4 regions of the Micrococcus sp. FDAARGOS_333 genome follow, and region 4 is predicted to be linked to each of the others. Evidence: riboswitches for the same ligand, from Rfam matches in the RefSeq annotation. Region 4 holds a riboswitch; each other region holds the start of a gene.
What was found. A riboswitch is a leader RNA that binds a small molecule or an ion and turns the genes downstream of it on or off. The one in region 4 is predicted to bind S-adenosylmethionine.

Region 1 (7,655 bases), 2.1 Mb from region 4:
CTCCAGCACGCGCTCGGCGGCACCCCGGACGTGGCCGTCTACGCCGGCCCGGTGGTCTCCGCCGGCGAGGTGGAGCTGCTGCCGTTCGTGCACGAGCAGGCGATCTCCATCACCGCCCACCGCTTCGGCACCCCGGACCACCTCACGGACGAGATCCTCTGATCCGCGCGGATGATCCGGCCGGCCGCGGGCCGTCTCCCTCCCGGGAGGCGGCCCGCGGCGTGTCTCGGTGCGCCTGCGGTGCCGCCTGCCTCCGCCCTGCGGCGGGCCGGGGTGAGCGCGCGGCTCGAGGCGCCTGTGGTGCTACCCGTGCCGCGTCCGGGGGACTGCCGCCGACACCCTCTCCACCCGGGAGTTACTCCCCGGTAGGGTGGCGTCCATGCACCTGATCTTCCGTACCGTCGCCACCCTGCTGAAGTCCCGCCGTCGCAGCCGCGTCTCCCTGTGGGAGCCCACGTCGGTCCCGCTGCGTGCTCTGCTCACGGACGTGGACATCGCCTGGCACATCAACAACGGGCAGTACTTCGGCCTGTTCGACCTCGGCCGCTTCGACCTCATGGACCGCTGCGGCCTGTGGAAGGAGTCCCGCAAGCGCGGCTGGCTGCCGGTGGTGCAGGCCGAACAGATCGCCTTCCGCCGTTCCGTGGAGTTCGGCCAGAAGTTCTCCGTGGACACCCGTTTCCTCGGGTTCGACGAGCGCTCCATGTGGCTCGAACAGCGGATCGTGGTGGACGGGGAGGTCTACGTCCGCGGCTACATCTGCGGCCGCCTGCGCGCCAAGGACGGCCGCCCGGTGAGCAATGAGGAGATCGCGGACGCCGTGCGCTCCCTCGGCCACGACCCGGAGGGCGGCCCCGGCATCCCGGAGTGGCTCCACGAATGGCGTCGGAACATCGCCCTGCCCTCCTCCCGCACCCCCGTGCCCCACACCTGGTGAGCCTTCCCGACGACGGCCCCGCCGCCTGTCGGGGCCGGCCCGCCGGCACGGTGATGCCCGACACGCCCAGGAGGCGGCCGTCGTCGTGAACGAAACGCCACCGGCGAGGCCCCGCATGCGGCTATGCGGGGCCTTTCCGCGCCCGTCCCGTGGACGAAGTGTCCACGGCGGAGACGGAATGTGAGGGGAACGTCCGTCGGTACTGTCATTCCACATCCTGATACGGCACGATGTTCGGGTGAACAACAGATTTCTCGTCATCGCCGCGCTGTCGCTCGGGGCTCTGATCGTGGTTCTGGTGGCCTCGCTGGGCAACGAAGCCTGGTGGTTCCTGGCCGTCATCCTGGTCGCCCTGGCCGTCCTGGGCATCTGGGACTTCACCCAGCGCCGGCACGCGATCCTCCGCAACTACCCCATCCTCGGCCACTTCCGGTACCTGTTGGAGTCCATCCGCCCGGAGATCCAGCAGTACTTCATCGAGCGCAACTTCGACGGCAAGCCGTTCGACCGCGACACCCGTTCGCTGGTCTACGCGCGCTCCAAGGGCCTCGACAACCACAAGGCGTTCGGCACCGAGCGCGACACCGGTGAGATCGGCTACGAGTTCCTCCTGCACTCGTCCGCCCCGGTGAACCCGCCGGCCGAGCCGCCGACGGTCCGCATCGGCGGGCCGGACTGCAGCCAGCCGTACGACATGTCCCTGATGAACATCTCCTCGATGTCCTTCGGCTCGCTCTCCGCCAACGCGGTGCTGGCCATGAACAAGGGCGCCGGCATGGGCGGCTTCGTCCACGAGACCGGCGAGGGCGGCCTGACCAAGTACCACCGCGGCAACGGCGCCGACCTGTTCTGGGAGATCGGCTCCGGCTACTTCGGCTGCCGCAACGAGGACGGCACCTTCAACGCGGACAAGTTCCGCGAGAAGGCCGTCCTCCCCGAGGTCAAGGGCATCACCATCAAGATGTCCCAGGGCGCCAAGCCCGGCCTGGGCGGCATGCTCCCGGCCTCCAAGATCACCGCGGAGATCGCCGAGGCCCGTGAGATCCCGGAGGACAAGGACTGCCTGTCCCCGGCCTCGCACTCGGCGTTCTCCACCCCGCGTGAGATGGTGCAGTTCATCGGGCAGCTCCGTGAGCTCTCCGAGGGCAAGCCGATCGGCATCAAGTTCTGCGTGGGCTCCCGCGTGGACGTGCTGGCCATGTGCAAGGCCATGTGGGAGGAGCGCATCGCTCCGGACTTCATCATCGTGGACGGCTCGGAGGGCGGCACCGGCGCCGCCCCGCTCGAGTACTCCGACCACATCGGCACCCCGCTCACCGAGGGCCTCATGCTCGTCCACAACGCGCTGGTCGGCACCGGCCTGCGCCACATGGTGAAGATCGGCGCCGCGGGCAAGATCGCCACCGGCTCGGACATCGTCAAGCGCCTCATCCAGGGCGCGGACTTCACCATGTCCGCCCGCGCCATGATGATGGCCACCGGCTGCATCCAGGCCCAGAAGTGCCACACCAACGAGTGCCCGGTGGGCGTGGCCACCCAGGACCCGCGCCTCATGCGCGCCCTGGACGTGGAGGACAAGTCCGCCCGCGTGTACAACTACCACCGCCTCACCGTGCGCGAGGCCGTGCAGATCATGGCGTCCATGGGCGTCACCGACCCGTCCCAGCTGAACACGCGCATGCTGCGCCGCCGTGTGGACCACCTGAGCACCCGCTCCTACGCGTCCATCTACCGCTGGATCCGCCAGAACGAGCTCCTGAACGCCCCTCCGGGCGGCTGGGACCTCGACTGGGAGGAGGCGGACGCCGACCACTTCGGCGAACATGCCCCGATCCAGTACCTGAACGACCACAACCCGGAGTGGCGTTCGGAGCTGCTCGTCACCCCGACCCAGCGCGCCCAGGCGAATGCGGCCGAGCGCCGCGCGTCGGCCGCCGCGGAGGAGGCGCATCCGTCGACCTCCCCGATGCCGCGCGTGACCCAGCTGGCCGAGGGCCAGTCGCTGTACGACTACTACGGCAACGGAGTCACCGGCCAGCGCGCAGTGGAGGACAGCCGCAGCACCTCGGCTGCCGGGGGCTCCACTGCTGCACAGCAGGCCCCCGTCCGCGATGAGACCGCCGAGCATCCGCACGACGACGAGCACACGGAGCCGTACGCCGCCGGCCCGTCCCAGGACGATCACGGCAACCGCCGCATCGAGGAAGGCGACGAGGACACGAGCCGTGGCACCACCGAGACCGTGGAGGGCGGCGACCGCCCCGAGGGCCGCGCCTGACCCCGAGGTCGGCGCGTGACCCCGAGGGCCGCGCCTGACCCCGCGGACCCGCCGCGGTCCTGACACGAGCCGGCCCCGGCAGACCAGACGGTCTGCCGGGGCCGGCTCTTCCGTGTGCGGGTGGGACCGTCAGCCGCCCTGGCGCTCCTCGCGGCGGCGCTGGAAGGCGGCGAAGGACCGGTAGCCGAGCGCGCCGAGGGTGGCGACGCTGACGAGCAGCACGGCGATCAGCCACCCGGGCGCCTGCCCGACGCGGGCCAGGAGCGGACCTCGCTCCGCCCAGTCCATGGAGGAATCGTCCGTCTCGCCCTCGGAGAGGATGCTGCGCAGGTCCTCGGTCTGGTCGCCGGAGGCCTGCGGCTTCACCAGCTTCTCCTTCTGCGCGTGCTCGAGGGCGGCGAGGGCGTCGTCCTCGAGGAGACGGCCGGAGTTCTGCAGGCCGGACAGGGCGCTGTCCGAGGCGTCGCGCAGGGTGCTGTTGCGGCTGGAACCGTCGTTCGAGCCGAGGGACGCGGCGCCCTGGGCCTCGGTGGCCCCACCGGGGGTCGGCGCAGGGTAGAAGTCCAGGTCCAGCGGCTCGCCGGACGGGGACATCGCGCCGTCTCCGGGGGTCCCGGAGGCCTCGGGGCTCGGGGCGTCGTCCGTGCCGGGGCTCGGGGCCGGAGTCCAGGAGTCGTCCTGGCCGTCGGCGGACGGCGACGGGGTCCAAGAACCGGGCACCTCGGAGGACGGGGCCGGCGTCCGGGTGCCGGGCGCGGTCGAGGATGGGCTGCCGGGGCCGTCAGGGGCCGAGGAGGCGTGCGGGGTCCACGGGGTGGACAGCGGCGGGGTCGGACTCGGCGACCGCGGGGTGTCGGACGGGCTGGGCGACCTCGGGGTGTCGGACGGGCTGGGCGTCGGGTCCTTGGTCGGGTCGTCGGACGGGCTGGGCGTCGGGTCCTCGGTCGGGCTCGGCGTCGGTTCCTCGGACGGGGTGGGGTCCTCGGTCGGGTCGTCCGACGGGCTCGGAGTCGGGTCGTCGGAGGGCGAGGGGGACGGCTCGCGTGACGGGGAGGGGCCTTCGGTGGGGTCGTCCGACGGGCTCGGCGAGGGGTCCTCGGAGGGGGAGGGGTCCTCAGTGGGGTCGTCAGACGGCGAGGGGGAGGGCTCGCGTGACGGGGAGGGGTCTTCGGTGGGGTCCTCGGACGGCGTCGGGTCCTCGGAGGGGGTGGGGTCCTCAGTGGGCTCGGTCGGGGTGCCCGACGGCGAGGCATACGGCTCCTGTGACGGCGTGGGTTCCTCGGACGGGTCGTCGGACGGGCTCGGCGACGGATCCTCGGTGGGGTCCTCAGCGGGCTCGGCCGGGTCACCCGACGGGCTCTGCGACGGATCCTCGGACGGCGTCGGCTCCTTGGTGGGGTCCTCCGTGGGGGAAGCGGTCGGCTCCTCGGTCGGCTCCTCGGTCGGCTCCGGGGTGGTGGTCTCCGCACTCGACGACGGCGCGGTGCTCGGCTCGGCGGTCTCCACAGCGTGGGCCGGGCCGGCGAGCACGGCGGCAGAGAGCAGCACGCCGGTCACGCCGAGGGCGCGCGCGTGTGCGGAGCCGGTGGTGCTGCGTGCGGTCATCAGTGGGTCCCCTCCGGGCTAATGGCCGGTGCCGGGTGCAGTCAGGTCTGGATGCACGAGGGCCGGTCGGCCGCATGTCGAACGCCTGCAAAGACGATTCTAGCGGCTCACCGGCCCTTGTGACACTCCTGTGTCCATGCCCTGGGCGTGGTCTCATGCCCAGGTCAGCGCCCCGCCGGGCGGGGTGTCACGGACTCAGAGGCGGGTGACGTTGGCGGCCTGCAGGCCCTTGTCGCCCTGGACGGTCTCGAACTCCACGCGGTCGTTCTCCTGGAGCTCCTTGAAGCCCTGTGCCTGGATGGCGGAGTAGTGCACGAAGACGTCGGCGGAGCCGTCCTCCGGAGCGATGAAGCCGAAGCCCTTCTCGGTGTTGAACCACTTGACGGTGCCCACGGTCATGGGGGTGTCCTTTCGCTGTGCCCGCCTGCGGTGCGCAGGCTGTCGGCGTCGGTGCCGTGCAGCGGGCTCGCGGCACGGGTGAAGCGGTGACACTGCACCGCGAAGACCAACGCCCCCTGGCCGTCAGGCCCGGGTACTGCAAGAAGACGGGTAAACAGGGAGAACTGCTTCTTGCCCATCGTCTCACGTTTCCCGACGACGGCGGTACACCGGCCGCTGTCCTCCCGGCCCTGTCGCAGGGAGGGGGACGGGCGGATGACGCGGGGCGGCCGTCGTCGTGCCTCCCGCCGCCGGCGGGCGGAGGCGATCCGGGCGGATCAGGCGAGCGGGCGCAACCCGGTGAAGGCGTTGTGGTGCAGGGCTGCCGGGGCGTGGACGTCCGTGTGGTCGGCGAAGCCCAGGACCTCCAGCAGGAACACCGTGTGGTCGCCGGCGTCCACCTCGGCGTGCAGGCGGGTCTCCAACCACAGCGAGGAGCCCTCGAGCAACGGGGTGCCCCGGCCGGTGCGGTGCAGCTCCAGCCCGGCGAGGCGGTCTCCGGTGCGGGAGGCCAGCTGACGGCACAAGTGGTGCTGCTCCTCGGCGAGCAGGGAGACGCCGAGGGTGTCCGCGTTTCGCAGACGGGCCCACGTGCGGGAGGACTTCTGCACGGAGAAGGACACCAGCGCCGGCTCCCAGGAGATCCCCACGGCGAAGGAGGAGGACACCATCACCTCGTCCACACCGCCCGACCGGCCGGTGACGGCCACCGCGCCGGTGGGGAACGCGCCGAGTCCTCGGCGCAGGTTCAGGGGTGTGATGTCCTCGTCCCAGCGCGGATGCGCGGCGGTGGCGGGGGAGAGCAGTGCGGTGGTGGTCATGCGTCGGATCCCTTCGGAACGGACGCGGCCCTGCGGTGCAGGCGGGCGGACCGACGTGTCCGCAGAGACGCTGTACTTGCCCAACCGGGGTGCCGGAGGGCCGAATCCTCACCTGGAGCACCCCACTGCAGCGTTGAGAGGGTTGCCGTCCCGCCGGCCAGGGCCGTGAATGGCGGGAACTCGTGATTCTGGGCTCCACGGTAGGAGCGGGCACGCCGGGGCGTCAAAGGTGTCGACCCTGTGAACGACACGCGAGGTCACACCGATGCCGTCGCCGTGCCGAGCAGCGGCGAAACGACGGTTTTCCTGCGCCGTAGTCTCGGCGGAGCACTGCCAGAATGTGATGCTTGACACATCTAGGGCGGCTGGGTCAGGATGACGCTACTCGAGAGAGGGGGGAGCTCGAGACCGCAACCCGCGGCCCCACGGCCGGTTCACCTGAAAGGGGTCGGATCATGTGGATGGACATCAAGAAGAAGCTGTCGGCGGTATCGGCAGGGGTCGTTGTGGCAGCTGCGCTGACGGCAGCCCCGGGAGCGGGGGCGGTGACCTCATCCCCGGAGGGGGGTGTCATCTCGCCGAACGCCGACTGTGCAGAGGAGAGTTGGACGACTGTCAATGTGACCTCGAATACCTTCAAGAAGTCCCATTCGGCTTATTCCTCTGTGTCTGGGGCGCCCGGCGTGACCCTCTCCATCGCGACTGGACGAACGTTTGCCGTCAGCGGGGACATTACGGGCGAGGTGTCAGGTGATGTTCGTGCAATCCTCGCGGGTGTTTCGGCCAAGGTAGGCACCCGAGTGGGTGTCACCTATTCCTCCACCAATACGATCAGTGGAGCGTGGAAGGTGCCGGCTAGCTATAAGAACGGTGGCAAGCTCGTGATTGGTGCCAAGCGGGCTAAGGGAACTTGGAAGCGCCAGATGCTGACCAGGAACTGCAAGGTAGTGACCGTGCGTAGCGGGTCGTTCACCACTCCATGGCAGCAGTTCCACTTTCAGCACTACCGTCTCTGACCCAGGGGAAGTGCTCCGGCGTCGAACTCGAAAGGTTCGGCGCCAGAGCACTCCCGTTTCGTTCACTCATGACAAGAAGGTCAATCATGTCCTCCTTCCCCCTCCTGCGATCTACTCGTTGCGCCTCGGTTATCGTCGCGGCGATTCTCTTCGGTACAGCCATGACAGGATGCTCCTCCGCCTCGGACAACAAGACGTCCAGTTCGGGGGAATCCAGTGTTGCAGCGTCATCGAGTGACCCGGCACACGCGTCCGCATCTTCTGCGGAGTCCACGGCCGCTTCCGGCGCGGGCTCGTCAGGCTCGGACGCTGAGGAGGCGCTTCCGGCCGCTCTCTTCGAGAAGGACGGGATGACGTTGGTCGAGTACTCACGCCAGCATCCGGATGCCGGCTACCTCGACCCGGCGACGGAGTCTGTGCTCGAGGAAGCGGTCGGGACCGGTTCGCAGGAGATCACCGTGGATGCACAGAAGGGTGCGGTTCTGCGGGTCATCCTGCTCTGCCCCTCGGACGCGACGGGTAAGACGGATATTCACACCTCTCGGGAAGGCGAGGACGAG
Region 2 (7,655 bases), 480 kb from region 4:
GTGATCGGGCTCGCCGTGCTCCGCGCCGGCTACCACCTGTACCAGGGCATCGGCCCCGGACTGGGCAACGCGGCGATGGGCGTCGTCTTCGTGCTGTTCTACCTGCGCTGGCGCCGCGTCATGCCGCTGGTCGTCGCCCACCTGCTGCTGGACGTCACCGGGTTCGTCGCCGCCCCGCTGCTGGCTCAGCTGGGCTGGTTCGGCACCTGACCGTCCCCGTCCGAGGCCCGGTCCGATGCCCAGTCCGACGTCCGGTCCGTCCCCGTCCGACGCCAACTGGTGAGGACACACCTGCCAACTGGTGAGGACACACCCTCATCGCCCGCACAGGAGGGGTGCCAGACGGTGTGTCCTCACCAGTAGACAAGTAGGCCAGCAGACCAGTAGGCGAAGAGCGCCGGGGGAGGCCGTCAGGAAGGGCGCAGGGGGGGTGGCCGTCAGGAAGAGCGCCGGGGGAGGCCGCCGGGAAGAGCGCCGCGGGTGAGGGCGGCCGTCAGAGGGTGACGGTGCCCCGGGGGGTCTCGAACCGCACGGTCAGCAGGCCCGGGGTGCCCGAGGGCGCGGCGTACTCGATGGTGAGGTCCTCGACCTTCTGGGACGGATCGTCCAGGCCCAGCCAGGAGCGGACACGCTCGCGGGAGCCGGCCAGGGTGAGCGAGGAGATCGAGGCCTGCGCCGGGGCCGCCAGGGAGGGGTGGAGGTCCTCGGTGCCCTCGTCCCAGCAGACCAGGTACGGGACCTGCGGGTCCGCGATCAGGCCCTTGATGCCGATCTGCTTCCAGGTCAGCTCGCGGCCGTCCGGGAACTTGCGGTTGCCGGGCACGGCGGAGCGGCCGAGGCGCTCTTCGAAGGCGGAGAGGTCGTCTGTGGCCACGACCCAGCCCATCCAGCCGCCGCCCTGCTCGGAGCGGGAGCGCACGGCCTGGCCGAACGGGGCGTTCGCCGCCGCCGGGTGGTCCAGGACCTCCACGACCTCCAGGTACTGGCCGTGGGCCATGGGGAACAGGGCGTTGCGGGTGCCGAACCGAGGGTGCACGCCGCCCTTCACGCGCTCCACGCCGAGGGCGTCGGAAACCCGTTCCACGGTGGCGTCGAGGCCCTCGGGGCCGGCGGCGTAGGACACATGGTCCAGGCGGATGGTGCTCACGAAGATCGTCCTCTCGTCGGCCCAGGGGATGTCAGCCGGGCTGTCGTGAGGCTCAGGCTAGCCCTGTGTGACGAAGGACATGAAATCGTGACGAGCCGGTGTGCGGTCGGTGTGTCCCCGATGCCACACTGGCGGCACGGTCACGAGAGCCAGCACCAATGCCCCGGCATTCTGGCCGGCAACCCTCCCCACCGCGGCGGGGTGCCCCGGGTGACGACCAGGCCGGCCCCAGACCGGGGCCCGGCAAGCGCGGTCGTGTCATGCGCCCGCTCCCGCACGGGCGTGCCAGAGCCCCGGACCTGCTCAAGGTCCACGGCAGTCCGAGGCGCGGGGGCATGGCCGACCCTGACAGCCCCAGGAATCCGCCATGACCACCCAGAACAGCGCCCCTGAGACGAGCACCTCCGCGAACGCCGAGACCCCCGCCGCCGAGGCCTGGGGCTTCGAGACCCGTCAGATCCACGCCGGCGCCGAGCAGCCCCACGCCCACGGCGCCACCGCTCTGCCGATCGTGCAGACCACGTCCTTCGACTTCCCCAGCTCCCAGGTTGCCGCGGACCGCTTCGCGCTGGCGGACCTGGACCCGCTGTACACGCGGATCGGCAACCCCACCCAGCAGGCGGTGGAGGAGAAGATCGCCGCGCTCGAGGGCGGCGTGGGTGCGCTGCTGCTGTCCTCCGGGCAGTCAGCCACCACGTTCGCGATCCTCAACGTCGCCGGCGCCGGAGACCACGTGGTGGTCTCCACCTCGCTCTACGGCGGCACACAGAACCTCTTCAAGCACACCCTGGCCAAGGTCGGGGTCCGGACCACCTTCGTGCAGGACCCGGACGACCTGGAGCAGTGGCGGGCCGCCGTCCGCCCGGAGACCAAGGCGTTCTTCGGCGAGTCCCTCGGCAACCCGCGCGGAGACGTGTTGGACGTCGCCGGAGTCGCCGCCGTCGCCCACGAGGCCGGTGTCCCGCTGATCGTGGACAACACCCTGGCCTCGCCGTACCTGTTCCGGCCGATCGAGCACGGTGCGGACGTGGTCACCCACTCGGCCACCAAGTACCTCGGCGGCCACGCCGCGGCCATGGCCGGCGTGATCGTGGACGCCGGCACCTTCGACTACGGCAGGTACCCCGAGCGCTTCGGAGGCTTCACCGAGCCGGACGAGTCCTACCACGGCCTCGTCTACGCTCGGGACCTCGGTGCCGACGGTGCCTTCGGCGTGAACCTCTCCTACATCCTCAAGGCCCGCGTGCAGCTGCTCCGTGACTACGGATCGGCGATCTCCCCGTTCAACGCCTTCCTGGTGAACCTCGGCCTGGAGACCCTGTCCCTGCGCATGGAGCGCCACGTGGCCAACGCCCGCCGGGTCGTCGAGTACCTGGACGGCCACGGGCAGGTGGAGGCCGTGGTCCATCCCGAGCACGCCTCGAGCCGGTGGAACGCCCGTGCGAAGGAGCTGTTCCCGCGCGGCGCCGGTGCGATCGTCTCCTTCGAGATCGCCGGCGGCCGCGAGGCCGGCGCGGCCTTCGTGGACGCTTTGACCCTGCACCACCATGTGGCGAACGTGGGCGACGTCCGCTCGCTGGTGATCCACCCGGCCTCCACCACCCATTCCCAGCTCACCGAGGACGAACAGCGCGCCACCGGCGTCACCCCGGGCCTGGTCCGCCTCTCCGTGGGCCTGGAGTCGATCGAGGACATCCTCGCGGACCTCGAGACCGGCTTCGCCGCCGCCTCCGGCGCCGTGAGGCACGACGACGGCCCGGCCGCCTCCGCAGGGGAGGCCCGGTGACCGCGGTGGACGTCAGGGGCACCCGCACCGATCTGCCCGCCGGCGGGTTCCACCGGCTCTGCGTCGGGCCGCTGGACACGGAGACCGGCGGCCACCTGCCGGCGGTGGAGCTCGCCTATGAGACGTGGGGCACGCTGAACGCCGAGGGCACCAACGCCGTGCTGGTCCTCCACGCCCTCACGGGAGACACCCACGTGGCCGCCCACCGCCAGGACCCGAGGACCGGCTGGTGGGATGAGCTCGTCGGTCCCGGCTGCGCCGTGGACACGGACCGCTGGTTCGTGGTGGCGCCGAACATGGTGGGCGGCTGCTCCGGTTCCACCGGCCCGGCGAGCCCGGCCCCGGACGGACGTCCGTGGGGCTCGCGGTTCCCGTTCATCACCCTGCGCGATGCGGTGGAGGCGGAGGCACGGCTGGCCGACCACCTCGGCATCGCCCGCTGGCATGCCGCGATCGGCGGGTCGATGGGCGGCGCCCGGGCCCTGGAGTGGGCCGTGAGCAGGCCGGACCGTGTGGCGGGCGTGGGGGTGCTGGCGTCGACCGCGCACTCGAGTGCCGAGCAGATCGCCTTCGCCCAGTCCCAGGCACAGGCCATCCGCCTGGATCCCCAGTTCCGGGACGGTGACTACTACGGAGGACCGCAGCCCGAGGCCGGCCTCGGCATCGCCCGGCGCATCGCCCACATCACCTACCGCAGCGCCGAGGAGCTGGCCGTGAGGTTCGGGCGCCGCCACCAGGGTGAAGAGGATCCCTTCGGCACGGCGGCAGGAGAGCGTCTGGGCCGGTACCAGGTGGAGTCCTACCTGGACCATCAGGCCTCCAAGCTGGTCGGCCGGTTCGACGCGAACGCCTACCTGACCCTCACCGAGGCCCTCATGAGCCATGACGTCAGCCGTGGCCGCGGGGGCGTGGCCGAGGCGCTGCGGCGGTTCACGGGCCGGGCCTTCGTGGCCGCCGTGGAGTCGGACCGGCTCTACCTCCCCGCCGAGTCCCACGAACTGGCCGCGCTGCTGCCGGCCCGGCCGCAGGTGCACATGATCGACTCACCGCTCGGGCATGACGGCTTCCTGGTCCACTACGGGCAGGTCGCCGAGCAGCTCCGGCAGGACCTGGCCCTCTGAGCCGACGGCGGCCCGGACGCACCGCTTGTGCGTCCGGGCCGTCGTCGGGGCGGCGGGTTCTCAGCCCTTGTTGCGGCGGGTTCTCAGCCCTCGTTGTAGTCCGAGCCGTGCGGCATGTCCGCGCCGAACAGGGGAGCGGCGTCGGGGCGCTTGGCGCTGCGGCCGTCTCCGGAGGAGACGCCCTTGATGCGGCGGATGACCCACGGCACCAGGTGGGTGCGCGCCCACACGACGTCCTCGGCCCGCGCGTGGCGCCAGTTCCGCGGCGGCAGCGGCTTGGGCACGAACGGCTCCAGGTCGTGCTCCACGTTCAGCGTCTCCAGGACCATCGCCGCGATCGTGTGATGTCCGGTGGGGGAGAAGTGCAGGCGGTCCTCGGCCCACATCTCCGGGCGGGAGAGGACCTTCAGGGACCACATGTCCGGGACCAGGCAGTCGTGGCGGGCGGCGATGGTGCGGACGTTCTCGTTGTAGATGGCCACCTTGCCGCGGATGCGGCCGAGCACCGGGGTCTCCTTCACGTCCGTGGCATTGAAGAGGAGGATGGTGGCCCCGGAGGCGGACAGCCGCTCGACCGCAGTGTCCAGCCGGACGGCCACCTCGTCCGGGTCCGCCCGGCGCAGGATGTCATTGCCGCCGGCGCAGATGCTGACCAGGTCCGGCTGCAGCTCGAGGGCGGGGTCGATCTGGTCCGCCGTGATCTGGTCCAGGAGCTTGCCGCGCACTGCAAGGTTGGCGTAGGCGAAGCGATCGTCGTCCGGGGTGAGGCGGGCGAGTTCTTCGGCCACGCGGTCGGCCCAGCCGCGGTGGTATCCCGGCTTCTCGGCCACCGGGTCGCCGATGCCCTCGGTGAACGAGTCGCCCAGGGCCACGTAGCGGCGCCACGGATGCGTGGTGGGCGAAGCGGCAGGGGAGGCGTCGTCGGGACGGGAGGCTGTGGAGGAGTCTGGGTGCGGAGTCGTCACAACAGTGCATTCTGGACCCCAAAGGGCATGTGGAACAAGGAATCGGAGCGGGATGCTCCACTTCGGTTGCTCCGCATACGCTGGACGCCATGACTTCCACCACCGAGTTCACCGTCCGCTGGTCCCACCCTGAGGGGGAGCGCACCGATCACCTGCTGGTGATGCTGCACGGCTTCGGCGCGGACGAGAACGACCTGTTCGGCCTGGCCCGCGAGTTCCCGGAGCGGCTCACCGTGGCCTCCGTGCGCGCGCCGCTGCAGATCCCGATGGGCGGCTTCGCCTGGTTCCCGCTGTCCCAGGACCCGGTGACCGGGGAGATCGGTTCGGACGCCCCGTCCGTGCGCGCCGCCGTTGAGTCACTGCAGGCCTGGGTGGAGTCCGTCCGCGCAGACTTCCGGTCCGTGACCCTGCTCGGCTTCTCCCAGGGCATGGCGATGGCCATGTCCCTGCTGCGCCTGGACCCGGCCGCCTACGCCTGCACCGTGGGCCTGTCCGGCTTCGTCGCCGACCCGGACCGCGCCGAGCCCGAGCTCGCCACCCTCTTCGACCGGGACGACGAGGTCGCCCGCGTCCGGCCGAAGGTCTTCTGGGGCCGTGGTCAGGAGGACCCGATCATCTCCGAGGCCCGCGTGGAGGCCACCCACGGCTGGCTCAACAGGCACGTGGACATGACGAAGATCGTCTACGCCGGCCTCGGCCACGCCGTCCACCCGCAGGAGCTCGCCCACGTGGTGCAGTACCTGGACCAGGTGGTGCCGGGGAAGGCCTGACCGAGCCTTACGGCGCCTCGATCACGATCGACTCGCCGTTGAACTCCACCACGTCGCCGTCGTGCAGCTGCGCGCCGCGCTGGGTGCGGACCTCGCCGTTCACGGTCACCATGCCGTCCTGGATCACGTCGCGGGCCATGGCGCCGTCCTCCACGAGGGAGGCGAGCTTGAGGGCCTGGCCGAGGCGGATGGTCTCGTCACGGATGGGCAGGGGCTGTGCGTCGGAAGCCATGAGACCCATTGTCCCCGGTAGGCTTGCCCTCACGCGAGTCGTGCGCGTCCTGCGGCCATGCCCGGATGCCGCCGGCCCGCCGCCCATCGCCCCGCCGCCGTGTGCGGGGCGCCCCACACCCAGGACGGAAGTGACATTCACCCATGGCTGCCAAGTCCCCGCTGGACAACGTCATCAACCTTGCCAAGCGCCGAGGCTTCGTGTTCCAGGCCGGTGAGATCTACGGCGGTTCCCGCTCGGCCTGGGACTACGGGCCGCTCGGCGTGGAGCTGAAGGAGAACATCAAGAACGAGTGGTGGAAGACCTTCGTGCGCTCCCGCGCGGACATGGTCGGCCTGGACTCGTCCATCATCCTGCCCCGCGACGTGTGGAAGGCCTCCGGCCACGTGGACACCTTCACCGACCCGCTGGTGGAGTGCACCTCCTGCCACAGGCGCCACCGCCAGGACCACCTGGAGGAGGCCTTCGAGGCGAAGAAGGGCCGCATGCCCGAGTCCATGGCGGAAGTGGTGTGCCCAGACTGCGGCACCCGCGGCGAGTTCACCGAGCCCCAGCTGTTCTCCGGCCTGATGAAGACCTTCCTCGGCCCCGTGGACAACGAGGAGGGCCTGCACTACATGCGCCCGGAGACGGCGCAGGGCATCTTCGTGAACTTCCTCAACGTGGTGAACGCCGCCCGCAAGAAGCCTCCGTTCGGCATCGGCCAGATCGGCAAGGCGTTCCGCAACGAGATCACCCCGGGCAACTTCATCTTCCGCACCCGCGAGTTCGAGCAGATGGAGATCGAGTACTTCGTGCCGCCGGCCCAGGCGCAGGAGCACTTCGACCGCTGGGTGGACCAGTGCTGGAACTGGTTCGTGGACCTCGGGATCAACCCGGACAACCTCCGCAGGTTCGACGTCCCCGCCGAGGAGCGCGCGCACTACTCGGACGGCACCATCGACCTGGAGTACCGCTTTGGCTTCGGCGGCGGCGAGGGCTGGGGCGAGCTCATGGGCGTGGCCAACCGCACGGACTACGACCTGTCCCAGCACACCGAGCACTCGGGCACGAAGATGCAGTACTTCGACCAGGCCGCCAACGAGCACTACACCCCGTACGTGATCGAGCCGTCCTTCGGCCTGACCCGCGCCATGATGGCGTTCCTCGTGGACGCCTACGCGGAGGACGAGGCCCCGAACACCAAGGGCGGCGTGGACGTGCGCACCGTGCTGAAGCTGGACCCGCGCCTGGCCCCGGTCAAGGCCGCCGTGCTCCCGCTGTCCAAGAAGCCGGATCTGCAGCCGGCCACCCAGTCCCTGGCTGAGGAGCTGCGCGGCCTGTGGAACATCGAGACGGACGACTCCGGCGCGATCGGCCGCCGCTACCGCCGTCAGGACGAGATCGGCACCCCCTACTGCATCACCGTGGACTTCGACACCCTCGAGGACCAGGCCGTCACCATCCGCGAGCGGGACACCATGGCCCAGGAGCGCGTGGCCCTGTCCCAGGTGAAGTCCTACCTGCTGGAGCGTCTGGTCAAGTGACCGGCGCGCAGCAGAACGGCAGCGCCCGTACCGCCCCGGAGGGGCTGACCCTGCGGGCGTGGGAGGACGGCGACGACCTGCGGCTGCTGGAGGTCTTCGGCGACCCCG
Region 3 (7,655 bases), 1.7 Mb from region 4:
GGCGACGACGTCGGCGCGGCTGCGCAGCCACTGCTCGGCCGGCTCTCGGCCGAGCTTCCAGGCGACATAGCAGTTCGGGACGCGGGCACCCGCCATGTGCGAGAAGGGGTAGCCCCCGCCGAACCGCGGGTTGATGTCGATCACGAAGGGATTCGCGTCGTCATCGACGAACACGTCCACGTCGATGGTTCCGGGGTGGGGGATCGCCTCCGCGATGCCGCGGGCAAGCTCTTCGAAGGGCGCCGAATCGACCGAGACGGCACGGTCGGTCTCCCCGCTGCGCATGGCGATCTTGCGGCGGGCGAGTACGCCGGCGAAGCGGCCGTCCAGATCGCAGACCACGTCGAGCCCGAACTCCACGCCCTCGATCTTCTCCTGGATGACCAGCAGCTCCTCCGGTGCCACCTCGTCCTGCTGGGAGGCGGGGACCCCCTGGCGGGTGGTCACCTCCTGGGACGCTTCCCGCAGCGCATCCGCCAGGCCGGCGCGGTCCACGAACCTCAGCCCACGGGAGGCGCTGCCATAGCGCCCCTTCGTGACGAACGGTCCGGCGGCGTCGCCCTCGGCGGGAGGCTCGCTGCCGAGCCAGGTCACCGGGGACGGCACCTGCGCCTCGGACAGCGCCTGGCTCGTCGAGTACTTGTCCTCGATGAGCCGCTGGGTGTCCGCGTCCAACCGGACCAGGGCAGACCAGTCGTCGGAGTCCGGGAGCATGGCCCAGGTGGAGAGTTCGAAGTCGTTGATGGACACGGCCAGATCGACGTCGTGGTCGACCAACGTCTGCCGCAGCCAGGCTTCATACGAGGGGTCGACGACCGTCGGCGCCTGGACGAAGGCGTCGGCGAAGGGCCGCGAGGGGGCGAACGGGTCCACGTCGGCGGCGATCACCCTGCCCTCGACGCCGTTCTCCGCCAGTGCGTCCCGGAACCAGCGCACCAGGTAGGGGCGACGTCCCACAGAGGAGAGGAGGATGTTCATGCACGCGCCTCCAGGAAGCTCGTGATCGACTCGGTGACGCGTGCGATCTGCTGCTGGTCGAGCACCGAGCCGCTCGGCAGCGAGAGGCCGGTGTTGAACAGGCGCTCTCCGGTGCCGTCCGTGAAGGCCCGCTTCTGTTCATAGACCGGCTGCAGGTGCATGGGCTTCCACAGCGGGCGCGCCTCGATGTTCTGGTCCGCCAGGTGCGCGCGCAGGTCCTCGGCGGTGAAGCCGGCCTCCTGAGGATCCACCAGCACGGACGAGAGCCAGAAGTTGTCCTGCGTGTCACCGCCGTCGGCACCCGAAGGCTCACCGAACATGTCCACGCCGGGCACGGTGGAGAAGAGCTCCCGGTAGTGGAGGCGGAGGGCACGACGGCGCTCGATCATGTCCTCGAGGCGAGCCAGCTGTGCCCGGCCCAGCGCGGCCAGGATGTTGGACAGGCGGTAGTTGTAGCCGATGTCCGTGTGCTCGTAGTGGACGACGGGCTGGCGGGCCTGCGTGGCCAGGTAGCGGGTCCGCTGAGCCATGTCCTCATCGTCGGTCAGGAGGGCACCGCCACCCGAGGTCGTCATGATCTTGTTGCCGTTGAAGGACACGGCGGCGGCGACGCCGTATGCGCCGGACGAGCGTCCGTTGCGCGTCGCGCCGAGGGACTCGGCGGCATCGGAGAGGACCCTGGCGCCGTGGGACTCGGCGATCTGTCCGATGCGCTCGTGGTCCACGACCTTTCCGAGCAGGTCGACGGGCACGACCGCCTTCACGCGCACACCCTCGGCCTCGAGCTCGGCGAAGGCCCGTTCCAACAGGTCCGGGTTCATGTTGCCGGTCTCATCAGCGTCCACGAACACCGGCTCGGCCCCGGTGTAGACGATCGCGTTCGTGGTGGCGGCGAAGGTGAGGGACGAAGTCAGGATCACGTCGCCGGGCACGACCCCGAGGTTGAGGAGGCCGAGGTGCAGCGCCGCGCTGCCGGAGGACAGGGCGACGGCGTGCCGGCGGCCCGTGTACTCGGCCAGTTCGGTCTCGAACGCGTCGACCTCCGGGCCGAGTGGGGCGATCCATCCGGAGCGGAACGCCCGGACGAGGGCGTCCTCCTCCGCCTGGGTGACGTCGGGAGAGGAGAGGAAGATGCGGTCGTTCACGGGCGCAGTCCTGTCTGGTCGTTTCCGGTCGTCTCGGTCTCGTGGTGGTCCGCGGTGGCGGGCTCGTCTGCGGCCTTCTCCGCCGGTGTCGCATCTGCGGCCTTGTGGGCCGGCGTCGCATCCGCGTTCGGCTCTTCGGTGATCATGCCCAGCACCGCGTGCCTGCCGTCTGGCACCGCGGCGACCTCGACAGGATCCAGAGCAGGCACCTGGACTTCGCTGATCAGCGGATGCTCGCTGGTGGCTCCTGCTTCGGCAGTGCTGAAGAGCACCTCGTGCATCTTCTCGCCGGGCCGCAGGCCGGTGAAGTTGATCTCGATGTCCTGGCCGGACTCGGCGATCATGCGCTTGGCCACGTCGAGGATCTTCACCGGCTGACCCATGTCCAGCACGAGCACGTCTCCGGGACGTCCGATCGCGCCTGCCTGCAGGACGAGCTCACAGGCCTCGGGGATCGTCATGAAGTAGCGGGTGACCTCCGGGTGGGTGACGGTGACCGGCCCGCCCTTCTCGATCTGGTTGCGGAAGGAGATCAGCACCGAGCCGCGGGAACCGAGGACGTTGCCGAACCGCACGGACAGGTAGGGGACGCCGTACTCGTTGGCGTACCACGCGGTGAGGCGCTCGGCCAGGCGCTTGGTGGCTCCGAGGACACTCGTGGGTGCGGCCGCCTTGTCCGTGGACACGTTCACGAAGCGCTCGACGCCCACCGTGTGCGCAGCCTGCAGGACGTTGCGGGTGCCCAGGACGTTGGTCCGCCATCCCTCCAGGGGGAAGCGCTCGAGCATCGGGAGGTGCTTGAGCGCGGCGGCGTGGAAGACGACCTCCGGACGATGCCGCTCGAAGACCGCCTGGAGCGCCTCGGTGTCGCGGATGTCGCAGAGGACGATGTCATCGGTGTCCAGCAGGCCGTTGCCGTAGATGTCCAGCTGGACGCCGTGGAGGGCGGACTCGTCGCGGTCGAGGAGCAGGAGCTTCTTCGGGCCCAGGCGGTGCAGCTGCACGGCGAGCTCGGAGCCGATGGAGCCGCCGGCGCCGGTGACCAGCACGACCTTGCCCGTCACGTAGTCGGAGATGGAGGTCAGATCGGTCTTGATGGGCCGGCGGCCCAGCAGGTCGGTGACGTTGAGGTGACGCAGGGATCCGAGCGTGACCTGGCCGCCCACCATCTCGCGCAGCGGGGGCACCATGATCAGGTCGAGGTCCTTGTCCTCACAGACCTTGCTCACGTTGTCCACGTGTGCCGCATCCGCCCGTGAGATCGCGTAGATCACCGCTTCCGCGCCCTGCTTCTCGGCGACGGCGGCGAGGTCCTTGCCGCGACCGCGGACCTTGTGGCCGTGGACGCGCAGGCGTGCCTTGCCCTTGTCGTCGTCCAGGAAGCCGACGATCCGGTAGGGCGGCTCCTCGGCCTGGCGCATCAGCTGAGCGATCTGGTGCCCGGCGTTTCCGGCGCCGTAGACGAGCGCGGGGACCGCGTCCTTCACGTCGGCGCGGGGACCGGAGTCGGTGACATTGCGGACTGTGAAGCGGCCGGCCAGCATGAACAGCAGAGCCAGCGGCGGCAGGGTGAGCGCGACGCCGCGGGGGAAGTTCTCGGAGACGACGCTCAGGGCGAGGCCGATCACCAGGGCGATGCCGGTGACGAGGACGCCGGTCCACCCGACGTCAGAGAAGCTGCCGACGCGGTTGCGCCCCAGGTAGTTCTGCGTGACCAGGCCGGCGCCCACCTGTAGCACCACGGCGATGCCGGTGAACAGGAGGACCCAGTTCCACTGGGTGTTGGACAGGCCGAAGTCGTACCGCACCAGCAGGAAGGCCAGCAGCGCCAGGACCCAGGAGAGGCTGTCCCAGAGGATCAACAGCAGATGTCGGGCCAGGGGAGGCAGGCGGTCGAACCTCGGGCGCGCTGATGTTGCCGTCATCGGATCAGGAGTTCCTTTCGGGAAATGTCACTCACACGTAGCATAGTGCTGTTTCTCAGGTCTCTCGGCCTCACGGGGGAACCAGTCCCTGCGCCGGAGAATGGTGGGTGTGGCCTGAGAACTCTGAGAAGTGTATCCGGTGTGGATGACGTTTCGGTAAACAGAAGGGCCTGCGGGAAGCATCGATGCGGTCCGGTGTCTTCGGCGACTGTCTGGCCCGGCGTGGCGCCGGGTCCCCGTGACTCGGTGCCACGCCGTCCTGCGTCTCAGCCGCCCAGCCGATAGTGGCGCTCGAGCGGCGTGCCGTTGACGGCCCGGTCGCCGAGCAGCCGGGCGCGGTAGATCAGCGGGTTGTGGCTCGCGAGCACGCGCGCATTGCGCCAGCGCCGGTCCAGCCCGCGTGTGCGCAGGGTCGCGGAGGCCCCGCCCACCTCGAACAGGCCGGTCGCCGCGTCGAGGGCGGCCCGAGCGATCACCTGCTGGGCGGCGTAGACGGCGGTGTACACCGCGTCCACCTCGGCCTCGGCCAGGGGTGCGCCCGCCGCCTCGGCCCGCAGCGCACGATCCAGGGGCCCGACGACGGCGTCGAACGCCGCCTGCGCCCCGAACGCGGCGGCCTCCAGCTCACCCACCACCTGTAGCACCTGAGGATCGTCACCGGGCCGTGGGGCCGCACCGTGGGCGGGTGGGGCGACCGTAGGCATCCGCCCCGGGTCCGTCCCAACCCGCCGACGGGTGGCGTCACGTGCCGGTCCCCACCGTCGGGCGGTGGCGTCGGCACCGCCGGCATGACGGGTACCGGTCGCAGGGCCGTCACAACGGGTCACCCGGACCTCGCCGCACCTGCGAACGGCACCGACAGGTTCCGGGTGGCGGCGAGTCCGTCCTTGTGACGTGCTGACCGGACCTCCGCTGGACTCGCGGCGGCCCACCGCGTGGGATGGGCGCACCACCCATCCAGAGCGGCCGAGAGATCTGGCTCGACGACGCCGCAGCAACCAGCCCGCCGACCCCGGACTCACGGGAACGGCAGGCCCGGTGCTACCGCCAGGACCGATGGACGAGAGCAGATGCCCCGTCATGCCACACAACAAGTCCACGCCGGCTACGAGCCCGCCGCACCCCACCGGCCGGTCGTCCCGCCCATCCACCAGACCACGGCGTTCCGTTTCCCGGACCACGCCACGGCGGCATCGATGTTCCGGCTCGAGACCCCCGGCTTCACCTACAGCCGCACGGGCAACCCGACCGTCGCGGTGTTCGAGAACCGCCTCGCCGCACTGGAGGGTGGCATCGGCGCGATCGCCACGGCCACCGGCCAGGCCGCCGTCGCGCTGTCCCTGCTGGCGCTGCTGCAGGGCGGCAAGCACCTGGTCGCCTCCAGCCAGCTCTACGGGGGCACCGTCGACCTGCTGACGGACACGTTCGCGGACTTCGGCATCGAGGTCACCTTCGCGGACCCGGCGGACCCGCCCGCGTGGGCGGCCGCGGTCCGGCCCGACACCCGCGCGTTCTTCCTCGAGGCCATCACCAACCCACTCGCCACCCTCCCGGACCTGCCCGCGCTCGCGGACCTCGCCCACGCTGCCGGCGTGCCCGTGGTGGTGGACAGCACCCTCGCGACGCCGGCCCTCTACCGGCCGCTGGAGCACGGCGCCGACGTCGTCGTGCACTCGGCCACCAAGTTCCTCGGCGGGCACGGAGCGGTGCTCGGCGGCGCGATCGTGGACGGCGGCACGTTCGACTACGGTGCGGCGCCGGACCGGTGGCCGCAGCTGGCCCGACCCAAGGCCCGCTACGGCGGGCAGACGCTGGTCGAGCGGCACGGCCGCGGCGCCTACCTGACGCTGGCCCGCAGCAAGTTCCTGCACGACCTCGGCCCCACCCTCGCCCCCGCGAGCGCGGCGCAGTTCATCCAGGGGCTCGAGACGCTCGACCTGCGCGTGGCCCGCCACACCGCCACCGCCCTGGCCGTGGCCGAACACCTGGCCGGGCACGCCGCCGTCGCGCGGGTGCACCACCCCGGCGTGGCCGGGCATCCCAGCGCGGCGCTGGCCGCCCGCGACTTCCCGGACGGCGTCGGATCGGTGTTCTCCTTCGACCTGGCCTGCGGTCCCGAGGCCGTGGCCCCGTTCCTCGACGCGCTCGAGCTGTTCCAGCTGGTGGTCAACGTCGGCGACGCCCGGTCCCTCGTCTCGCACCCGGCGACCATGACGCACTGTCGCCTGACGCGGCAGCAGCGCGAGGCCGCCGGGATCGCCGAGACCACCGTCCGGCTCTCCATCGGGCTGGAGTGTCCCGACGACCTGATCGCGGACCTGGACCGTGCCCTGGCCGTGGTGACCGCCGCCGGGCCGGCCGTCCCAGCCACCACGCCCGCCGCCGTCCCCGAGACCACCGCCGTCACCCAGGAGGTGCGCTGAGATGACCGCCGTCCACCACACCACCCGCTCCGTCTCCCGTCCCGCCGTCCGCGGCTTCACCACCACCGCGGTGCACGCCGGCCAGGAGCCCGACCCGCTGACCGGCGCCGTGGTGCCGCCGATCTACCAGACCAGCACCTTCGTGCAGGACGGCATCAACGAGCTGCGCGCCGGGCACGAGTACAGCCGCGGCTCCAACCCGACCCGGAACGGCTTCGAGACCCAGCTCGCCGCCCTCGAGCACGGCGACCGGGCGTTCGCGTTCGCCTCCGGGCTCGCCGCCGAGGACGCCCTCCTGCGGGCCGTGCTGCGCCCCGGCGACCACATCGTGATGGGCGGTGACGGCTACGGCGGCACGCACCGCCTCATCACCACCGTCCTCGAGCCGTGGGGCGTGTCCAACACCCCCGTGGACATCACCGACCCGACGGCGGTCGCCGCGGCCGTCCGCCCCGGCCGCACCGCGCTGCTGTGGGTGGAGACGCCCTCCAACCCGCTGCTCGGCATCGCGGACCTGGCCGCCTGGGCGCAGATCGCCCACGACGCCGGCGCGCTGCTGGTCGTGGACAACACGTTCGCCTCGCCCTACCTCCAGCGGCCCCTGGACCTCGGCGCCGACGTGGTGGTGCACTCCACCACCAAGTACATCGGCGGGCACTCGGACGTGCTCGGCGGCGCCGTGGTGGTGGCCGACCGCGAGTTCCGCGGCCGGGCGCTGGCCGAGGCGGTGGCCTACCAGCAGTTCGCCGCCGGTGCGGTCGCCGGCCCGCAGGACTCCTACCTCGCCGCCCGCGGCCTCAAGACGCTCGGCCTGCGCATGGACCGGCACGGCGCCAACGCCGCCGCGCTCGCGGGCTGGCTGCAGGGCCGCCCCGAGGTCGCCCAGGTCTTCTACCCCGGGCTGCCCGACCACCCGGGCCAGGCGCTCGCCGCGCGGCAGATGGACGGCTTCGGCGGCATCGTCTCCATCCGGTTGGCCGGGGGAGAGGCCGCGGCCCGCGCGTTCGCCGAGGCCACCGAGCTGTTCGCGCTCTCGGTCAGCCTCGGCGGGGTCGAATCGCTGCTCTGCTATTCCTCCGAGATGACCCACGCCTCCGTGCGGGGCACGCCCCTGGCCGTCCCCACGGACCTGGTCCGGCTCTCCGTCGGCATCGAGGACGTGGCCGACCTGCAGGCGGACCTCG
Region 4 (7,655 bases):
GCGAACACCTGGATGGCGTCCGCGGGCCGTCCGGCCTCGGCGAGCTCGGCGCGGGTCTGCTCCACGAACCGGCGCACATGCGACGTGGTGGGGCCGATGTAGAAGACGGCCTCGGCGTGCTCCTGGGCGAAGCGCCGTCCGCGCGGGGAGCCGCCGGCCTGGAACAGGAACGGGGTGCCCTGCGGGCCGGGGTGGGCAAGGGTGACGCCGGGGAGCTTCACGTGGGGGCCGTCGGCCCCGACCGGGTGGACCCTGGCGGGGTCGGCGAAGACGCCGGCGTCCGCGTCAGCGAGGATCGCGCCGGGCTCCACGGATCCCTCGAACTGGCGGTAGATCGCGTCCAGGTACTCGTCGGCGCGGTCGTAGCGCTCGTCGTGTGGGATCTGCTCCTGGAGGCCGAGGTTCCGCGCGGCGGAGTCCTGGTAGCTGGTGACGATGTTCCAGCCGATCCGGCCGTGCGTGAAGTGGTCCAGCGAGGCCAGGGTGCGGGCCAGCAGATAGGGCTGCTCGTAGGTGACCGAGGCGGTGACGCCGAAGCCCACTCGGTCCGTCGCCGCGGCCATGGCGGAGACCGCGGTGAACGGGTCCAGCAGCGGCCACTGCACGCCGCCGCGGACGGTGGCCTCCACGCCTGCGCCGTAGACGTCGTAGAGGCCGAGGATGTCCGCGAGGAAGATCGCGGAGAAGCCGCCGTCCTCCGCCGTGCGGGCGAGGTCGGCCCAGTAGGAGAGCCTGTCGAACTCCGCGATGCGGGAGTCCGGGTGGCGCCACAGCCCCGGAGACTGATGCACCGGTGTCATCATCTCGAAGGCGCAGAGGCGGAACGAGGCGGTGCTCATCGTGCCCCTCCCTTCGGCGCAGTGCCCACCGCCGGGCCGGCCTCGGCCCCGGACGCCGACGGGGCGCCGCCCTGCTCGGAGTGCTTCGGCGCGCCGGCGGCGTCGCCGATGGCGTTCAGCCCCTCGGGCAGGGTGCCGTTGACGAACCAGTCGCCCACAGAGCGGGCACGGAACGGGATGGGGTTGTGGGTGGCCACGGTCTGGGCGTTGCGCCAGAACCGGTCGAGGGCCTTGCCGGAGCGGGTGTTGGAGGCGCCGCCGGCGTGGAACAGCTCGGAGGCGGCACGGATCGCGGCCTCGGGGACGGTCACCTGGGCCTGTTCCACGGCCAGCTCGGCCGCGTAGACCTCCAGGGCCAGGTCCTCGCCCTCGGCGGCGGCGTCGACCGCGGCGATGGCCGGGTCCAGGGCGTCGGCGGCGTGCAGCACGGCGGCGGTCGCGGAGAAGGCGGTGGCGGCGATCCGTCCGACGGCCTCCTGGATCAGCGGGTCGTCGCGGTAGAGCGCGCCGGAGCCGGTGTTGAAGGTGCGGGTGCGGGCGCGCACCAGCTCGGCGGCGGTGTCCCGGGCGCCGGTGGCGATGCCGGCCAGGACCGCCAGCAGGAACTGCTGGAAGTAGGCGGCCTCGATCACGGCCTCGGCCGTGCCGGCCTGACGGTCGAAGAGGTCGGCGCCGTCCACGGGGACGGACGTGAACACGGCGGTGCCGGTGGCGGTGAGGCGCTGCCCGAAGCCGTCCCAGTCGTCGTAGAGCTCGACGCCCTCGTGATCGACGGGCACCACGGCGAAGCAGCGGCCCGGCGTCGTCCTGCCGTCGTCGTCCGTGATGGCCGCGGAGACCCGGGTGTGGGTGGAGAACAGGGACGCGGTGGCGTAGCCCTTGCGCCCGGTGAGGACCGCGCCGCCGCCCGGACGGGGCTCGAGCCGGGTGTTGAGGGTGCCCAGTGCGTTGCCCGAGGTCTCCGTGGATGCGTTGCCCACGGTGGCTCCCTCGAGGATCAACCGGTACCAGCGCTCCTGCTGGGCGGACGATTTGTGGCGCAGGGACTCCAGGAACCCGTAGTGGGAGCGGTACTGGTGGGCCACGTTCGAGTCGGCGGCCGCCAGCTCCACCAGCAGGGCGGTCAGCGTGCGCACGCTCACCTCCGGTCCCCCGTGGGACCGGGGAACGCGCAGGGTGGCGAAGCCGGCGGCGTTGAGCTCGCGGATCTGCTCGTACGGCAGGGCGCGGTTCACGTCCCGCTCGGCGGCGCCGGCGGCGATGCGCTCGAAGATCGGGGCGAACCGCTGCCGCAGTCGAGCGAGGTCGTCGGTGTCCGGGACGTCCGGGGTGACGGCCAGCGGCGGACGGGTGGGGACCGCGTTCACGGTCGGGTCGTGGGGTGCGGTGAGGGGCGCGGACATGCGCGGGCTCCTTTCCATCGGTCCCGGCGGTAGCACCGTCCCGACCCTGCCGGGCAGGGATGAGGGGGTTGCTGCGGCGTCGTCGATCCGGATCTCTCGGCCGCTCTGGATGGGTCGGCCACAGCACAGCACGGCCCCGCCCGGCCACGGAAGGCAGCCGCCTCACGTCCGTCATGGACACCCTCGCCGGACGGGCGTCGCCCGTCGGCGCCGCCCAGATGACCTGGCGCAACGCGTCCACGCCCACCAGCCGGACCGGCACCGCGTCTGCGGCACACCGCGGGCCTACCGTGGATGCGCACACCATCCGGAGCGGCACCAGAGACCTGGCTCTTCGACGCCGCAGCAACCCGGGTCCGCCGCCTCCCCGCGGGCTGCGGGTGCTCCCGCCAGGACCGATGGAAGGAGACACCCCATGCCCGTGTCCGCAGCCGGCACCGCCGCGGCCGTCGCCGAGACGGCCCTCCCCGCGCCGGATCCCGTCCGCGGCCCGAACGACGGCGTCCCCGCCGCCGCCCTGGCCACGCTGCCCGGTCCGCTGCCGCAGTCCCTGGTGGACGCAGCGGACCCGGACGTCCACCCGGGACGGCCCGCGGGACGGGCCCATGGAGGTCGGGGCGACGGCGCCGTCGTCGCCGAATCCGACCGACTCGCCCTCTGGGAGGCGGTGGGCCGCCGGCTGACCTGGGACACGGACTTCACCCAGGTGACGGACACGGTCCCCACGGACGCGGCCGCCGGGGCCGCCCCGCAGATCCGCTGGTACGCGGACGGGCGGCTCAACGTGGCGTACAACTGCGTGGACCGGCACGTGGAGGCCGGGCGTGGGGAGAAGGTGGCGCTGTACTTCGAGGGCGAGCCCGGGGACCGCCGGGCGGTGACCTACGCGCAGCTGCAGCGCGAGGTCGCCCAGGCCGCGAACGCCCTCGAGGAGCTGGGCATCGAGGCGGGCGACCGCGTCGTCGTGTACCTGCCCGTGCTCGTGGAGACGATCGTCATCACGCTGGCGTGCGCGCGGATCGGCGCCGTGCACTCGCTCGTGTTCGGCGGGTTCTCGGCGGAGGCGCTGCGGTTCCGCGTCGAGGACACCGGGGCGAAGCTGCTGGTCACCACGGACGGCCAGTTCCGCCGGGGCACGGCCGTGCCGGTGAAGGCCAACGCGGACGAGGCCGTGTCCGGGGACAACGCGATCGAGCACGTCCTCGTCCTGGACCGCACCGGCCACCGGGACATCCCGTGGACCGAGGGCCGGGACCTGTGGTGGCACGACGTCGTGGACCGCCAGCCGGACGTCCACACCCGGCGCGCCTTCGACGCGGAGCACCCGCTGTTCATCATGTACACCTCCGGCACCACGGGGCAGCCGAAGGGGCTCGTGCACACCTCCGGCGGGTACCTCGCCGCGGCCTCGTGGACGCACGACTTCCTGTTCTCCCACCCGGACCCGGCACGGCGCGACGACGACGTCCACTGGTGCACCGCGGACCTGGCCTGGGTCACCGCCCACACCTATGAGATCTACGGGCCGCTGAGCAACGGCGTCACCCAGGTCATCTACGAGGGCGTGCCGAACGCCCCGCACCCGGGCCGGCACTTCGAGGTCATCCAGCGCTACGGGGTGACCAGCTACTACACGGCTCCCACACTGATCCGATCGCTGATGGGCTGGCACCCGGACGGCGTGCCCGCGGAGTACGACCTGTCCTCGATCCGCCTGATCGGCACCGTCGGCGAGGCGGTGAACCCGGAGGCCTGGGTGTGGGCGCGCACGCAGATCGGCCGGGACGCGCTGGACCGGCTGGACGGTCAGGCCGCCGCGGCGGGTAGGGCGCCGGTGCCCCGCGACGGCGCCGTGGGCGTGCCGATGGTGGACACCTGGTGGCAGTCCGAGACCGGCTCCACCGTGCTCTCCCCGCGCCCGACCGACACCGTCTTCAAGCCCGGCTGCGGATCCCGCCCGCTGCCGGGTGTGGACGTGGACGTGGTGGACGACGACGGCACCTCAGTCGGCGCCCACCTGCAGGGGAAGATCGTGGTCACCCGGACCTCCCCGTCCATGGCCCGCACCGTATGGGGGAACCCGCAGCGGTTCTACGACTCCTACTGGGCCGACTACGCGCGGCAGGGCTGGTTCCTCGCCGGGGACGGCGCCAAGCGGGACGATGACTCGGACGTGTGGATCCTCGGGCGCATCGACGACGTCATCAACGTCTCCGGGCACCGACTGTCCACCATCGAGATCGAGTCGGCGCTGGTGGCACACCCGGAGGTGATCGAGGCCGGGGTGTGCCCGGTCCCGGATCCGAAGACCGGGCATGCGGCGGTGGCCTTCGTGGTGGCGCACGAGCGGTTCGCCGTGGCCGGCCGCCCGGAGGAGACCGCAGAGCAGGCCGAGCAGCTGCGGCGGCACGTGGCGCGGGTGATCGGCCCGGTGGCGAAGCCGGCGCACGTGGTGTTCGTGCCGGACGTGCCGAAGACCCGGTCCGGCAAGATCATGCGGAGACTGCTCACGCAGCTGTTCACCGGTGACGCCCTCGGGGACACCACGAGCCTGCAGAACGAGCCGTGCGTGGCGGAGATAGAGAAGGCGGTCGCCGCCCGCCGGTGAGGTTCTGACGACTCCCGCCCCCGCCCCAGACGTTTTCGCTCGCGAAACGGGAGGCGTCGCCTCCCGTTTCGCGAGCGAAAACGAGTGGGGAGTCCGGCGGGGCGCCGGAGACAGGCGCCGGAAACGTCCGGCCTCCCCTCACGGGTGGGTGTCAGGGGTTCATGAGATCGGACTGGTCGACGACCTCGTCCTCTGCCGGCGCCTCCGGAGCCTCCACCTCGTTCCAGTCGGTGAACGTCACGACGGCTTCCTGGCCGCCGTCCTCGGTCTTCGTGCCCTCCACCCGGAACAGCGTGTTGTCATCACGGTCCACGTAGTAGACGTCCCCGGCGTCCTCGCTCTCAAGGAGATCCTCAGGGATCACGTACTTGTCGTACTTCTCACCGTCGATCTCGACCTCTTCGGCCTCGATGTCGTGGCCGTCGAAGTGATCGCTCTTCGGCATGTCCTCCACCATCTGGTCCACCAAGGAGGACATCGCGAACTCGCCCATGCCCTCGGCCTCCGAGGCGGACATCTTGAGCCACTTGTCGCCGAGCATCTCGGTGAAGGCATTGTCCTCGCCGTCGGACTTCACCTTCAGGTACGCATCCCCGTCCAGCCTCATGACCTCCATGTTCACGGGGTCTCCGCCCATGGGGATGTTCATGGTGCCCTTCATGTGGGAGTCGTCCGTGGCGCCGGCCAGGTCGACGGTGCCCGTGCTGTCGTCCTCCTCACCGGTAGCCTCCATGTTGATACGCAGGCTCTCGGCCTCCTCGAAGTTCTTGCGAACCTCCGGCCAGGCCTCATCCAGGGTGGGCGCGGAGCCGCAGGCGGTGAGCAGCAGGCTACCGGCGGCGAACATGCCGGCGGCGATGGACACACGGTTCTTCATGGTCGGTCCCCTCGTCAATGATCGTGGAGGAAGGCCGGACGCCCGCCTCCGAACTCTATGCTCCCCCATAAAATCACAACGGATTCCACCCGCGTCCACCCCTGACGAACGTGGACCGGCACCGTGGCCGGACGCCTCCACCCTTCCCCGGCCAGACGCCCCCACCCCTCCCCGCAGCGTCTTCGCTAGTGAAGTGGGAGGCGCCCCCTTCCCGTTTCACGAGCGAAAACGCCAGGGGTGGGCGGAGGGGAGAAACGCCAGGGGTGGGCGGAGCGGAGAAACGCCAGGGATGGGGGCGTGAGACCAGGGATGGGGACGGGAGAACGGGGCAGCGGGTCAGTCGTCGTCGAAGATCTTGCCGATCGGCTCGCGCTTCTCCGCCTGGAACGCCTCCTCCGCACGGCCGTGGGCCCAGTATGCGGAGACGGACAGTTGCCTGCGGTCCAGCCCACGCACGTCGGTCAGGTGCCTCCGGGCCCGCTTCACCTGCTCGCGCTCACCGTGGACGAACGCCTGCACGCGGCCCGGCCCGAACTCGAGCTCCTCGAGCGCGTCCACCCAGAGCGCGGTCTGCGGGCTGAAGTCCCCGCCGCGGTGCAGCCAGCGGACCTGGACTCCCTCCGGCGCGGCGAACTCCTGCTCGTCCTGCTCTCCGGACACCTCGATCAGTGCCACGCCCCGCGCCTGCGGCAGCCGTGCGGCCATGTCCTCGCACGCGGCGGCCAGAGCCGGCAGTGCCGCCTCGTCGCCGGCGAGCACATGCCAGTCCGCGTCCTCGTCCGGCCGGTAGGCGCCGCCGGGCCCGAAGAACGCGACCTTCTCCCCCGGCTTCGCCTGCGCAGCCCACGGGCCGGCCAGGCCCTCGTCCCCGTGCACCACGAAGTCCACGGCCACCGTCTGCGCCCGTGCATCCACCGCGCGGACGGTGTAGGTCCGGCGCACGGGCATCTGCTCGGGGGCCAGCCGCTCCCGCAGCACGTCCATGTCATAGGGCGGTTCCAACCTGAGCGCGGGATCGGCGAACAGCAGCTTGATGTACTGGTCGGTCGCCCTCTTCGCGGCCCAGCGCTCGTGGAACGCGGCGAACCCGTCGCCGCCGAGCACCACGCGCACCATGTGGGGGGTCAGTTGCTCGGTGCGGACCACCTCCAGCACCGTCTGCGGTCGCGGCGGACGGCCGCCCCCGGCGGGGGCGGCGGTCGAGGCGGAGTTGCGGGCGCCGTCGTCGTTCTTCACGGAAAGCTGCCTCCAGGGGATCGGCGGGGAATACGAAACGTCTGTCTCACCTTATCCACTGTGCGGCCGAACGGACACCAGGCGGCGGTGCCCCACTAAGATCCTCGGAGGCTTTCAACCGCCCACTGTGAACCACCGGGAAGGGAAACAGACCATGACCGCTCGGACCGGACTCGTGCGCGCCTGGAATGCCGGCGGCGCCCCCGGCGAGACCCTCCAGGCCGCCCTGCCTCAGCAGCGGGTCGCCGCATGACCGCCGGCCAGGCGCAGCCGGGCACCGACGCGCAGTCCTCTGCCCACTCCCTGCCCACCGGCCCCGTCCCCGTCACCCTCGCCCCCGGCACCGGCCGCCTCATCGGCCTGCTCGTGTCCGCGGCCTTCGTGGTGATCCTCAACGAGACCATCATGTCCGTGGCACTGCCGCGGCTGATGGCCGAGTTCTCGGTCTCCGCCGCCACCGCACAGTGGCTGTCCACCGGTTTCATGCTGACCATGGCGGTGGTGATCCCGTTCACCGGGTGGGTGATGAACCGGTTCACGGTGCGGCAGGTGTTCGTCTTCGCGATGAGCACGTTCACGATCGGCACCGTGGTGGCCGGCCTGGCCCCGCTGTTCTCGGTCCTGCTGGCCGGGCGCGTCGTCCAGGCCGTCGGCACGGCCATCATGATGCCGCTGCTGATGACCACCGTGCT

Region 1: it holds a riboswitch for S-adenosylmethionine, as region 4 does, so the genes downstream of both, CEQ11_RS11845 (flavin reductase family protein) here and CEQ11_RS02805 (acyl-CoA dehydrogenase family protein) in region 4, are expected to answer to the same signal.
Region 2: it holds a riboswitch for S-adenosylmethionine, as region 4 does, so the genes downstream of both, CEQ11_RS04800 (O-acetylhomoserine aminocarboxypropyltransferase/cysteine synthase family protein) here and CEQ11_RS02805 (acyl-CoA dehydrogenase family protein) in region 4, are expected to answer to the same signal.
Region 3: it holds a riboswitch for S-adenosylmethionine, as region 4 does, so the genes downstream of both, CEQ11_RS10140 (O-acetylhomoserine aminocarboxypropyltransferase/cysteine synthase family protein) here and CEQ11_RS02805 (acyl-CoA dehydrogenase family protein) in region 4, are expected to answer to the same signal.

The regions. Positions count from the first base shown of each region.
Region 1 covers NZ_NJFJ02000001.1:2,653,580-2,661,234, reverse strand. The annotation lists gene CEQ11_RS11870 (bifunctional proline dehydrogenase/L-glutamate gamma-semialdehyde dehydrogenase) at 1-162, shown strand, start outside; gene CEQ11_RS11865 (thioesterase family protein) at 380-937, shown strand; gene CEQ11_RS11860 (FMN-binding glutamate synthase family protein) at 1,176-3,215, shown strand; gene CEQ11_RS11855 (hypothetical protein) at 3,345-4,820, opposite strand; gene CEQ11_RS11850 (cold-shock protein) at 5,016-5,219, opposite strand; gene CEQ11_RS12790 (hypothetical protein) at 5,216-5,398, opposite strand; gene CEQ11_RS11845 (flavin reductase family protein) at 5,537-6,079, opposite strand; SAM riboswitch class IV at 6,147-6,267, opposite strand; gene CEQ11_RS11840 (hypothetical protein) at 6,541-7,095, shown strand; gene CEQ11_RS13205 (hypothetical protein) at 7,182-7,655, shown strand, end outside.
Region 2 covers NZ_NJFJ02000001.1:1,079,047-1,086,701, forward strand. The annotation lists gene CEQ11_RS04790 (CPBP family intramembrane glutamic endopeptidase) at 1-210, shown strand, start outside; gene CEQ11_RS04795 (VOC family protein) at 494-1,147, opposite strand; SAM riboswitch class IV at 1,286-1,403, shown strand; gene CEQ11_RS04800 (O-acetylhomoserine aminocarboxypropyltransferase/cysteine synthase family protein) at 1,515-2,933, shown strand; gene CEQ11_RS04805 (homoserine O-acetyltransferase) at 2,930-4,054, shown strand; gene CEQ11_RS04810 (SGNH/GDSL hydrolase family protein) at 4,138-5,019, opposite strand; gene CEQ11_RS04815 (alpha/beta hydrolase) at 5,109-5,789, shown strand; gene CEQ11_RS04820 (RNA-binding S4 domain-containing protein) at 5,797-6,030, opposite strand; gene CEQ11_RS04825 (glycine--tRNA ligase) at 6,165-7,547, shown strand; gene CEQ11_RS04830 (GNAT family N-acetyltransferase) at 7,544-7,655, shown strand, end outside.
Region 3 covers NZ_NJFJ02000001.1:2,293,995-2,301,649, reverse strand. The annotation lists gene CEQ11_RS10160 (ATP-grasp domain-containing protein) at 1-978, opposite strand, end outside; gene CEQ11_RS10155 (DegT/DnrJ/EryC1/StrS aminotransferase family protein) at 975-2,123, opposite strand; gene CEQ11_RS10150 (nucleoside-diphosphate sugar epimerase/dehydratase) at 2,120-4,048, opposite strand; gene CEQ11_RS10145 (hypothetical protein) at 4,315-4,692, opposite strand; SAM riboswitch class I at 4,999-5,111, shown strand; gene CEQ11_RS10140 (O-acetylhomoserine aminocarboxypropyltransferase/cysteine synthase family protein) at 5,119-6,471, shown strand; gene CEQ11_RS10135 (cystathionine gamma-synthase) at 6,473-7,655, shown strand, end outside.
Region 4 covers NZ_NJFJ02000001.1:595,551-603,205, reverse strand. The annotation lists gene CEQ11_RS02810 (LLM class flavin-dependent oxidoreductase) at 1-839, opposite strand, end outside; gene CEQ11_RS02805 (acyl-CoA dehydrogenase family protein) at 836-2,242, opposite strand; SAM riboswitch class I at 2,254-2,358, opposite strand; gene CEQ11_RS02800 (AMP-binding protein) at 2,658-4,850, shown strand; gene CEQ11_RS02795 (hypothetical protein) at 5,002-5,727, opposite strand; gene CEQ11_RS02790 (siderophore-interacting protein) at 6,064-6,963, opposite strand; gene CEQ11_RS02785 (MDR family MFS transporter) at 7,213-7,655, shown strand, end outside.